3 regions of the Mediterraneibacter faecis genome follow, and region 1 is predicted to be linked to each of the others. Evidence: predicted binding sites of a transcription regulator. Region 1 holds the regulator's gene; each other region holds the start of a gene.
What was found. Region 1 encodes HrcA, which represses chaperone genes, less so after heat shock. Its sites were predicted from a motif close to TGTTAGCACTCNNNNNNNNNGAGTGCTAACA; they were not measured.
Positions count from the first base shown of each region.

Region 2: clpB (ATP-dependent chaperone ClpB) is a predicted target of HrcA. The motif match lies at 1,199-1,229, and genes of this name have one in related genera.
Region 3: htpG (molecular chaperone HtpG) is a predicted target of HrcA. The motif match lies at 1,303-1,333, and genes of this name have one in related genera.

Region 1 is NZ_AP043803.1:2,501,334-2,504,625, reverse strand. Features, by position in the region: gene ACZ47Z_RS11735 (glutamate-5-semialdehyde dehydrogenase) at 1-744, shown strand, start outside; gene hrcA (heat-inducible transcriptional repressor HrcA) at 1,093-2,142, shown strand; gene grpE (nucleotide exchange factor GrpE) at 2,176-2,829, shown strand; gene dnaK (molecular chaperone DnaK) at 2,878-3,292, shown strand, end outside.
Region 2 is NZ_AP043803.1:2,754,857-2,758,148, reverse strand. Features, by position in the region: gene ACZ47Z_RS13190 (carbohydrate ABC transporter permease) at 1-5, shown strand, start outside; gene ACZ47Z_RS13185 (glycoside hydrolase family 172 protein) at 21-1,106, shown strand; gene clpB (ATP-dependent chaperone ClpB) at 1,295-3,292, shown strand, end outside.
Region 3 is NZ_AP043803.1:753,595-756,886, forward strand. Features, by position in the region: gene ACZ47Z_RS03580 (hypothetical protein) at 35-643, shown strand; gene ACZ47Z_RS03585 (peptidylprolyl isomerase) at 754-1,272, shown strand; gene htpG (molecular chaperone HtpG) at 1,488-3,292, shown strand, end outside.

The DNA.
Region 1 (3,292 bases):
AAGTTATCTCAGGATCTCATCCTTCTTGTGGAAGATACAAGCAGAGAAGTTGTAAATGAGATGATGAAGATGCATGGCTGGATCGACGTCCTGATCCCAAGAGGCGGAGCGGGACTCATTGCAAATGTTGTCGCAAACAGTACGGTTCCGGTAATTGAGACAGGAACCGGAAATTGTCATGTATATGTTGATGAGACAGCAGACATTAAGATGGCAACAGATATTATTGAAAATGCAAAGACACAGCGCCTTGGTGTGTGTAATGCATGTGAATCACTTGTGATTCATTCCAAGATAGCAGATGCAGCTTTGCCGAAGATTGTAACAAGACTGAAGGAACATGGTGTAGAGATACGTGGAGATGAGAGAGCACAGGCAATCAGTTCAGAGATTATTCCGGCAACAGAAGAAGACTGGGGAACAGAGTACCTGGATGCAATTATTTCTGTAAAGATTGTTGATTCCATCGATGAGGCAATCACACATATCAATACATACAATACAGGACATTCTGAATCCATTATTACAAAGGATTACGACAATGCATTGAGATTCCAGGATGAGATCGATGCGGCAGCGGTTTATGTAAATGCATCAACAAGATTTACAGATGGATTCGAATTCGGATTCGGTGCAGAGATCGGAATCAGCACACAGAAGCTTCATGCAAGAGGCCCGATGGGACTCGAAGCATTGACAACAACAAAGTATATTATCTTCGGAAACGGACAGATCAGGGGATAGTATAGATAGCAGGTTTTAAAATCCAGGTCAATTAGTGTAAGTTAAATAAACTTGTCTTTGACCTGGATTTTATGTATCATAATTCAAGTCAACTTATGATTTGGCTATAAGCTTGCCCGGAATTCACAAAATTACAATCCAAGTCAACAACATTTCTATAAAATCACATTCCCTCCCCCAAAAAGCATCCTATTAATAAAATAAGAAGAAAATAAAAAACTTATAAAAATAACAATCAGTGTTGACAAACAGAAATCGAGGTGCTATCTTAGTATCTGTAAGGTGTTAGCACTCAAAAACAAAGAGTGCTAATAACAAACAAAGATGAGAAGAAAGGGGAACACAGAGATGTCTGTAGAAGCTGAATTAAGTGAAAGAAAACTTACGATATTGAAAGCCATCATACAGAATTATCTGGAGACTGGCGAACCGGTCGGATCACGAACCCTTTCAAAATACACAGATTTGAAATTAAGTTCCGCAACGATAAGGAATGAGATGGCAGATCTGGAAGATCTTGGTTACATCTTCCAGCCACACACATCGGCAGGAAGAATTCCATCAGATAAGGGATATCGCTTTTATGTAGATCTTCTGATGGAGAACAAGGAGCAGGAGATCAGCAGACGAGAGGATGCACTTCTTGAAAAGACCGATAAGGTCGAGAAGGTACTCCAGCAGGCAGCAAAGGTTCTTGCTTCGAACACCAATTATGCGACGATGGTTTCCGCACCGGTCAACAGCCGGAACACATTGAAGTTCATTCAGCTATCACAGGTGGATGAAGAACAGATCGTAGCAGTCATCGTACTTGGTGGTAATGTGATCAAGAATAAGATCATTGAAGTTGGAGAAACCTTAAGTAATGAGAATCTGTTGAAGCTGAATATGCTTCTGAACACGACACTGAATGGATTATCCATTGATCAGATTACATTAGGTCTGATTGCCAGATTGAAAGAACAGGCTGGTATCCACAGCGAGGTTGTCGGTCATGTACTGGATGCAGTGGCAGAGATCATTCATGTAGATAATGACATGGAGATCTACACAAGCGGCGCAACGAATATTTTCAAATATCCGGAGCTTAGTGATAAGCAGAGCGCACAGGAGATCATCAGTGCATTTGAAGAGAAACAGCAGCTGGCAGATCTGGTGACAGAGACACTGGCAAGTGAGGAGAACAACGGCATACAGGTTTACATCGGAGATGAAACTCCGGTTAAGACCATGAAAGACTGCAGTGTTGTTACCGCCACATATGAGCTGGGAGAAGGTATGAAAGGAACGATTGGAATCATCGGTCCGAAGAGAATGGATTATGAACATGTCATGAAGACGCTGAAAACGCTGCAAAGTGAGTTGGATGCGATTTATAATAAAGAACCCAAAGAGTAATAATAGGAAGGTAGAAAGCTGGTGACAGAGAACATGAGCAAAGAAGATATGGTAAAAGAAGCTGTTGAAGAGGCAAAAGCAAAGGCTGCAAAAGAGCAGGCAGAAGCTGAAGAGACAGTAGAAACAGAAGATGCCCAGGGAGTTGAGGCTGAAGCGAAAGAAGCAACAGAGGAAGCAACTGAGACTGAAGGAGATTCAGAAGCAGCATCAGAAGGTAAGAAAAAGTTCTTCGGAAAGAAAGAGAAGAAGGACAAGAAAGACGAGAAGATCGAGGAACTCACAGACCGCGTTACTCGTCAGATGGCAGAGTTTGATAACTTCCGCAAGAGATCTGAGAAGGAGAAATCCCAGATGTACGAGATCGGAGCGAAAGATATCATAGAAAAGATTCTTCCGGTTGTAGACAACTTCGAGCGTGGACTTGGTTCCGTACCGGAGGAGGAGAAGAATGCTCCGTTCGTAGAAGGAATGGAGAAGATCTACAAACAGCTTATGACTACACTGGAATCCGTTGGAGTAAAACCAATCGAGGCAGTTGGTCAGGAATTCAATCCGGATTTCCACAACGCAGTGATGCATGTGGAAGATGAGGGGCTCGGTGAGAACATCATCGCAGAAGAATTCCAGAAAGGTTACATGTACCGTGAGAGTGTTGTAAGACACAGCATGGTAAAAGTAGCAAACTAATTTGATTTTTAACAAGATTCAGAGATTAGATAGAGGAGGAAATTTATCATGGGAAAAATTATTGGTATTGACCTTGGTACAACAAACAGCTGTGTAGCCGTTATGGAAGGTGGACAGCCAACAGTTATCGCGAATACAGAAGGCGCAAGAACAACACCGTCTGTTGTAGCATTTACAAAGACAGGAGAGCGTCTTGTAGGTGAGCCTGCAAAACGTCAGGCTGTAACAAACGCAGCAAGAACAATCTCATCCATCAAAAGAGAGATGGGAACAGATTATAAAGTAGATATTGACGATAAGAAATATTCTCCACAGGAGATTTCTGCAATGATCCTTCAGAAACTGAAAGCAGACGCAGAAGGATACCTTGGTGAGAAAGTAACAGAAGCTGTTATCACAGTTCCGGCTTACTTCAACGATGCTCAGCGTCAGGCTACAAAAGATGCAGGTAAGATCGCAGGAC
Region 2 (3,292 bases), 250 kb from region 1:
AATAAGTGGAGGTGTGAATAATGTCAGATATTTTCAGATTAAGAAATGGAAGATCGAGAGCTATAAATGCTGAAAATCCAACTGGAGAAAAAGGAAAGGGTGGAATTGCAGCAAGTCATCTTGGCCCTTCAAGAAAAGGTAGTCCGTGCTTGAAAAATATTATGCCGAATGAAACGGTAGTATTAGCTGAAATGGATGGACCGGGTATTATTCAGCATATATGGATTACGGTTAATAATAAAACATCAGATGCGGATTGTTATGTACTCCGTGATTTAGTACTCCGCATGTACTGGGATGATGAGGAAGTTCCATCGGTTGAAAGTCCTTTAGGTGATTTCTTCTGCTGTGGTTTTGCAAGAGAATGTCTTGTTACATCTATGCCAATATCCGTAATTCCAAACAGAGGTTTTAATAGCTATTTTCAAATGCCATTTCGTAAAAAAGCAAGAATTACTTTAGAAAATCAACATGATAATCCAATTCCTGATTTCTTTTATCAGGTAGACTATTGTTTGTATGATGAGTTACCAGAAGATACAGCTTATTTTCATGCACAGTGGAGACGTCAAAGAATAACAGAACTGGCAAAGGATTATGTTATTTTGGATAATGTGAAAGGAAAAGGCCATTATATTGGTACATATCTTGCTCTGACAACACTTGAAAGATACTGGTGGGGAGAAGGCGAAGTTAAATTTTATATTGACGGAGATGAAGAATATCCTACAATATGTGGCACGGGAACAGAGGACTATTTTGGCGGGTCATGGAGTTTTGCTCACCAGGTAAACGGAAAGACGGTAGAACAGACTTATAATTCTCCATTTTTAGGATATCCGTATTATTCAGCACACGATGAACTGGTGCATAATCCATATCATAATGATGATTGTCCGCCAATGAGAGGATTTTATAGATGGCATCTGATGGATCCGATTTGCTTTGAAGAAAATTTAAAAGTTACTATCCAGCAGATCGGTGTATGTTATAAAGGACTATTTGAAAGACAGGATGATGTTGCCAGTGTAGCATATTGGTATCAGAGTGAACCGCATCAGGCTTTTAAACCGTTAATGAATAAAAAAGAGAGATGGCCAAGATAGAATGGTCTAAATCATTACAAATTGAGTGTAATTGTAAATTTAAAATTTTGTGAAGCCCATGAAATAAGGACTTCACAAAATTTTTAGAAAAGAATTAGCACTCAACCCTTTACAGTGCTAACAATACGTGCTATATTCCTAATAGAACACAGGAAAAGCAAATTTGTGGTTCAAAGGAGGGAAAGACCATGAATATCAATAAATTTACACAGAATTCATTACAGGCAGTTCAGAACTGTGAGAAGATTGCTGCGGATAACGGGAATCAGGAACTGGCGCAGGAGCATTTGCTGTATGCGCTGCTGACACAGGATGACAGTCTGATTTTAAAATTATTTGAGAAGATGAACATTCAGGGCCAGCTCTTTATTAACAGTATCGAGCAGGCAATCGGCAAGAGACCGAAGGTACAGGGAGGTCAGGCTTATGTCGGTCAGGACTTGAATAATGTGCTGATCCATGCAGAAGATGAAGCAAAGCAGATGGGAGATGAGTATGTCTCTGTTGAGCATCTGTTTCTTGCAATGCTGAAGTATGCAAGCCGTGAGTTGAAGCAGATTTTCCGTGAATATGGCATTAGCAGAGAGGGGTTCCTCCATGCGCTGTCAACAGTAAGAGGAAATCAGAGAGTTACTTCTGACAATCCGGAAGCAACTTATGATACATTGAATAAATACGGTCAGGATCTTGTTGAGAAAGCAAGAGATCAGAAACTGGATCCGGTCATCGGACGTGATGAAGAGATCCGTAATGTGATTCGTATCCTGTCCCGTAAGACAAAGAATAACCCGGTGCTGATCGGTGAACCTGGTGTAGGTAAAACTGCGGTTGTAGAAGGACTTGCACAGCGAATCGTCAGCGGAGATGTACCGGAAGGCCTGAAAGATAAGACAATCTTTTCGCTGGATATGGGAGCACTGGTAGCAGGAGCGAAGTATCGTGGTGAATTCGAGGAGCGTCTGAAAGCCGTTCTGGAAGAAGTGAAGAACAGTGACGGAAAGATCATTCTTTTTATCGATGAACTTCATACGATCGTCGGAGCCGGTAAGACAGACGGTGCGATGGATGCAGGAAATATGCTTAAGCCTATGCTTGCCAGAGGTGAACTGCATTGTATCGGTGCAACAACACTGGATGAGTATCGTCAGTATATTGAGAAGGATGCTGCATTGGAGCGTCGTTTCCAGCCGGTCTTGGTAGATGAGCCAACCGTTGAGGATGCAATCTCTATCCTGAGAGGACTGAAAGAGAGATACGAAGTCTTCCATGGAGTTAAGATCACAGATAGTGCGCTTGTTGCGGCAGTTACACTTTCGAACAGATATATTTCTGATCGTTTCCTGCCGGATAAAGCAATCGACCTTGTTGACGAGGCGTGTGCATTGATCAAGACAGAACTTGATTCTATGCCGACAGAGCTTGATGAGCTTCGCCGTCGTGTGATGCAGATGGAGATTGAAGAGTCTGCACTTAAGAAAGAGGAAGATCGCTTAAGTAAAGAGCGTCTGGAACATTTGCAGGAAGAACTGGCAGAACTGAAAGCGCAGTATGCAAGTAAGAAAGTACAGTGGGAGAATGAGAAGAATTCCGTAGAGCATGTGCAGAAGATCCGTGAGCAGATCGAGCAGGTGAACAAGGAGATTCAGAAAGCTCAGAGAGAGTACGATCTGAATAAGGCAGCAGAGCTTCAGTATGGTCGCCTTCCACAGCTGCAGAAACAGCTGGAAGAGGAAGAGGCAAAGGTAAAGGCAAAAGATCTTTCTCTTGTGCATGAATCCGTTACAGATGATGAGATTGCAAAAATCGTTTCCAGATGGACAGGTATCCCGGTTGCAAAACTGAACGAGAGCGAGAGAAACAAAACTCTTCACCTTGCAGATGAACTGCATAAGCGTGTCATCGGTCAGGATGAAGGTGTAGAGCTTGTAACTGAAGCAATCATCCGTTCCAAAGCAGGTATCAAAGATCCGACAAAACCGATCGGTTCCTTCCTGTTCCTTGGACCTACAGGTGTAGGTAAGACAGAGCTTGCAAAGGCACTTGCCCAGAGCCTGTTTGATGATGAGAACAACATGGTTCGTATCGATATGAGTGAGTACATGGAGAAATATTCCGTGTCCAGACTGATCGGAGCTCCTCCGGGATATGTCGGATACGATGAAGGCGGACAGCTGACAGAAGCAGTC
Region 3 (3,292 bases), 1.5 Mb from region 1:
AACAAGATTTTTACAGAGAGGAAGAACAACAGAAATGAAACAGATTCTGGATTATTTTATGATAGACGGAGAAGTAGGCGGCAATCAGGACTGGTTCCGCAATGTGGTGATGCACATTGGCGGATGCGCTGCGGCAACAGCGTGTGACTTCTGTATCTATTTTGCAAAATATAAAGGAAAGAAGAACCTGTATCCTTTTGATGCAGAGAATCTGAGTAAAGAAGATTATATTCAGTTTTCCATGAAAATGAAACCATATCTTCGCCCAAGAATGAGTGGAGTGAACAAGTTGTGGATGTACACAGAAGGCTTTGGAAAGTATCTGGAAGATATAGGAGAAAAGGTGGAATTCAAAGAATTTTCCGGTGAACATACAGCAAGAGAAGCAGCAGTATTCATTAAGAAGAAAATCAATGAAGGAACGCCGGTTCCATATCTGATGTTGCGTCATAAAGACAAGAAATTTGCTGATTTTGTATGGCACTGGTTTTTATGTATCGGATATGAAGAGACAGCAGATGATCTTCTGATTAAAGTGGCGACTTATGGGGAAGCAACAACATTTTCACTGAAGGAACTGTGGAATACCGGGTATAAGGAAAAAGGCGGATTGATAGGGATTACTGTTTACAGAAATCTTTGAACAGTAACGTATTTTTACCGAGAACGTTTGAAATAATAGATGTATCTTGATGTTCTTAGATAAATCCGCTACAATAGAGTCATTAAATCTATGGAAAAGAGGAATTAAACATGGCAAATCCAGTAGTTACATTTGAGATGGAAAATGGTGATATTATGAAAGCAGAGCTGTATCCGGAAGTAGCACCGAATACAGTGAATAACTTTGTGTCCCTTGTAAAGAAAGGATTCTATGACGGATTGATCTTCCACCGCGTAATCAGTGGATTCATGATCCAGGGAGGAGATCCGGAAGGAACAGGAATCGGTGGTCCTGGATATTCAATTAAAGGAGAGTTTGCACAGAATGGTGTGGCGAACAGCCTTGTACATGATGCAGGAGTTCTTTCTATGGCACGTGCAATGCATCCGGATTCAGCAGGAAGCCAGTTCTTCATTATGCATAAGAAAGCACCACACCTTGACGGAGCTTATGCTGCATTTGGTAAGATTACAGAAGGAATGGATGTAGTGAATAAGATTGCTGAGACAGCAACAGACTACAGCGACCGCCCGCTTGAGAAACAGGTAATGAAGAAAGTTACTGTTGAGACATTTGGAGAGGATTATCCGGAGCCGGAAACAGTATAGTTCATAAAAACTTTATACTTTTAACGAAATTATTAGCACTCTTTTGAAAGGAGTGCTAATTTTCTATTGACTTTTAAATTTTGCTGTACTAGAATGTCCATTAGGCAGGCAAATATACTATCGATATCAGCGAAAAAGCTGATTGACAGCCGATATTAAAAGAAACGTAACTGAGCAGTTACGGATAGATTATAAATAAAAAGGAGTGCAGTAAAATGGCAGTTAAAAAAGGTACTTTATCAATTGACAGCGAAAACATTTTTCCTATTATCAAGAAATGGGTTTATTCCGATCATGATATCTTTGTACGTGAACTCGTATCCAACGGATGTGATGCGATCACTAAGCTGAAAAAGCTGGATATGATGGGAGAATATGAACTTCCGGAAGGATACAAACCGAAGATCGAAGTAATTGTCAACCCGGAAGAGAAGACAATGAAGTTTATCGATAACGGACTTGGTATGACAGCAGAAGAAGTAGAGGAGTATATCACTCAGATCGCATTTTCAGGTGCGACACAGTTCCTTGAGAAATATAAAGACAAGACAACAGAAGATGATATGATTGGACACTTCGGTCTTGGATTCTACTCAGCATTCATGGTAGCTGACGAAGTTCAGATTGATACTCTTTCCTATAAAGAAGGTGCGAAACCGGTACACTGGGCAAGTGAAGGCGGTACAGAGTATGAGATGCAGGAAGGAAATAAGACAACAGTCGGAACAGAGATCACACTGTATCTGAATGAGGACAGCCTTGAGTTTGCAAATGAATACCGTGCAAGAGAAGTACTTGAGAGATATTGCTCTTTCATGCCGGTAGAGATCTTCCTCTCCAAGGCAAATGCAGAGCCGGAGTACGATACAATCGATGAGGCAGATGTTCTTGATACAGATACTGTAGTAGAGCATATTACAGAGGAACCAAAGGAAGGCGAAGAGGGCGAGCCGAAGCAGAAAGCGAAGATTGTAAGACGTCCGGTATCTATCAGTGATACACATCCGCTGTGGACAAAGAACCCAAGCGAGTGTACAAAGGATGACTATATTGATTTTTACCGCAAGGTGTTCATGGATTACAAAGAGCCACTGTTCTGGATTCACCTGAACATGGATTATCCATTTAACTTAAAGGGAATTCTGTACTTCCCGAAGATCAATACAGAGTATGATTCCATTGAAGGAAAGATTAAACTTTACAATAACCAGGTATTTATCGCAGATAATATTAAAGAAGTAATCCCAGAGTTCCTTATGGTACTTAAGGGAGTGATCGACTGTCCAGATCTGCCGTTGAACGTATCACGTAGTGCACTGCAGAACGACGGATTTGTAAACAAAGTTGCTGATTACATTTCCAAGAAGGTTGCTGACAAGCTGAATGGAATGTTCAAGACAGACCGTGAGAACTATGAGAAATATTGGGATGACATCAGTCCATTCATCAAGTTCGGCTGCCTGAAGGATGAGAAATTCGGTGAGAAGATGAAGAATTCTATGCTTTACAAGAATCTTGATCATAAATACATGACTCTCGAAGATATCATCAAAGAAGCCAAAGGCGAAGAAGCTGATGCAGCCAAGACAGAGGAAGCTAAGGCAGAAGAAACAAAAACAGACGCAGAAGAGTTTAAGGACGCAGATGCGAAGGAAGAAGAGAAGACAAGAATCTTCTATGTAACAGATGAAGTACAGCAGAGCCAGTACATCAACATGTTCAAGGCCCAGGGACAGGATGCGATCATTCTGACACATAACATTGATTCTGCATTTATCACATACCTTGAGCAGAAACATCAAGAAGTTCAGTTCTTGAGAATTGATGCAGATGTACATGATTCTCTGAAGGATGAAGTGGCAGAAGATGAGAAGGAAGAATTCCAGAAGACAACAGACAGCCTTGTTGAAATCTTCCGCAAAGAGCTTGGCAATGAGAAGCTTGATGTTAAAGTTGAAAAGCTCAAAGATGAGAATGTAGCATCTATGGCAGTTCTTTCTGAGGAAAACAGAAGAATGCA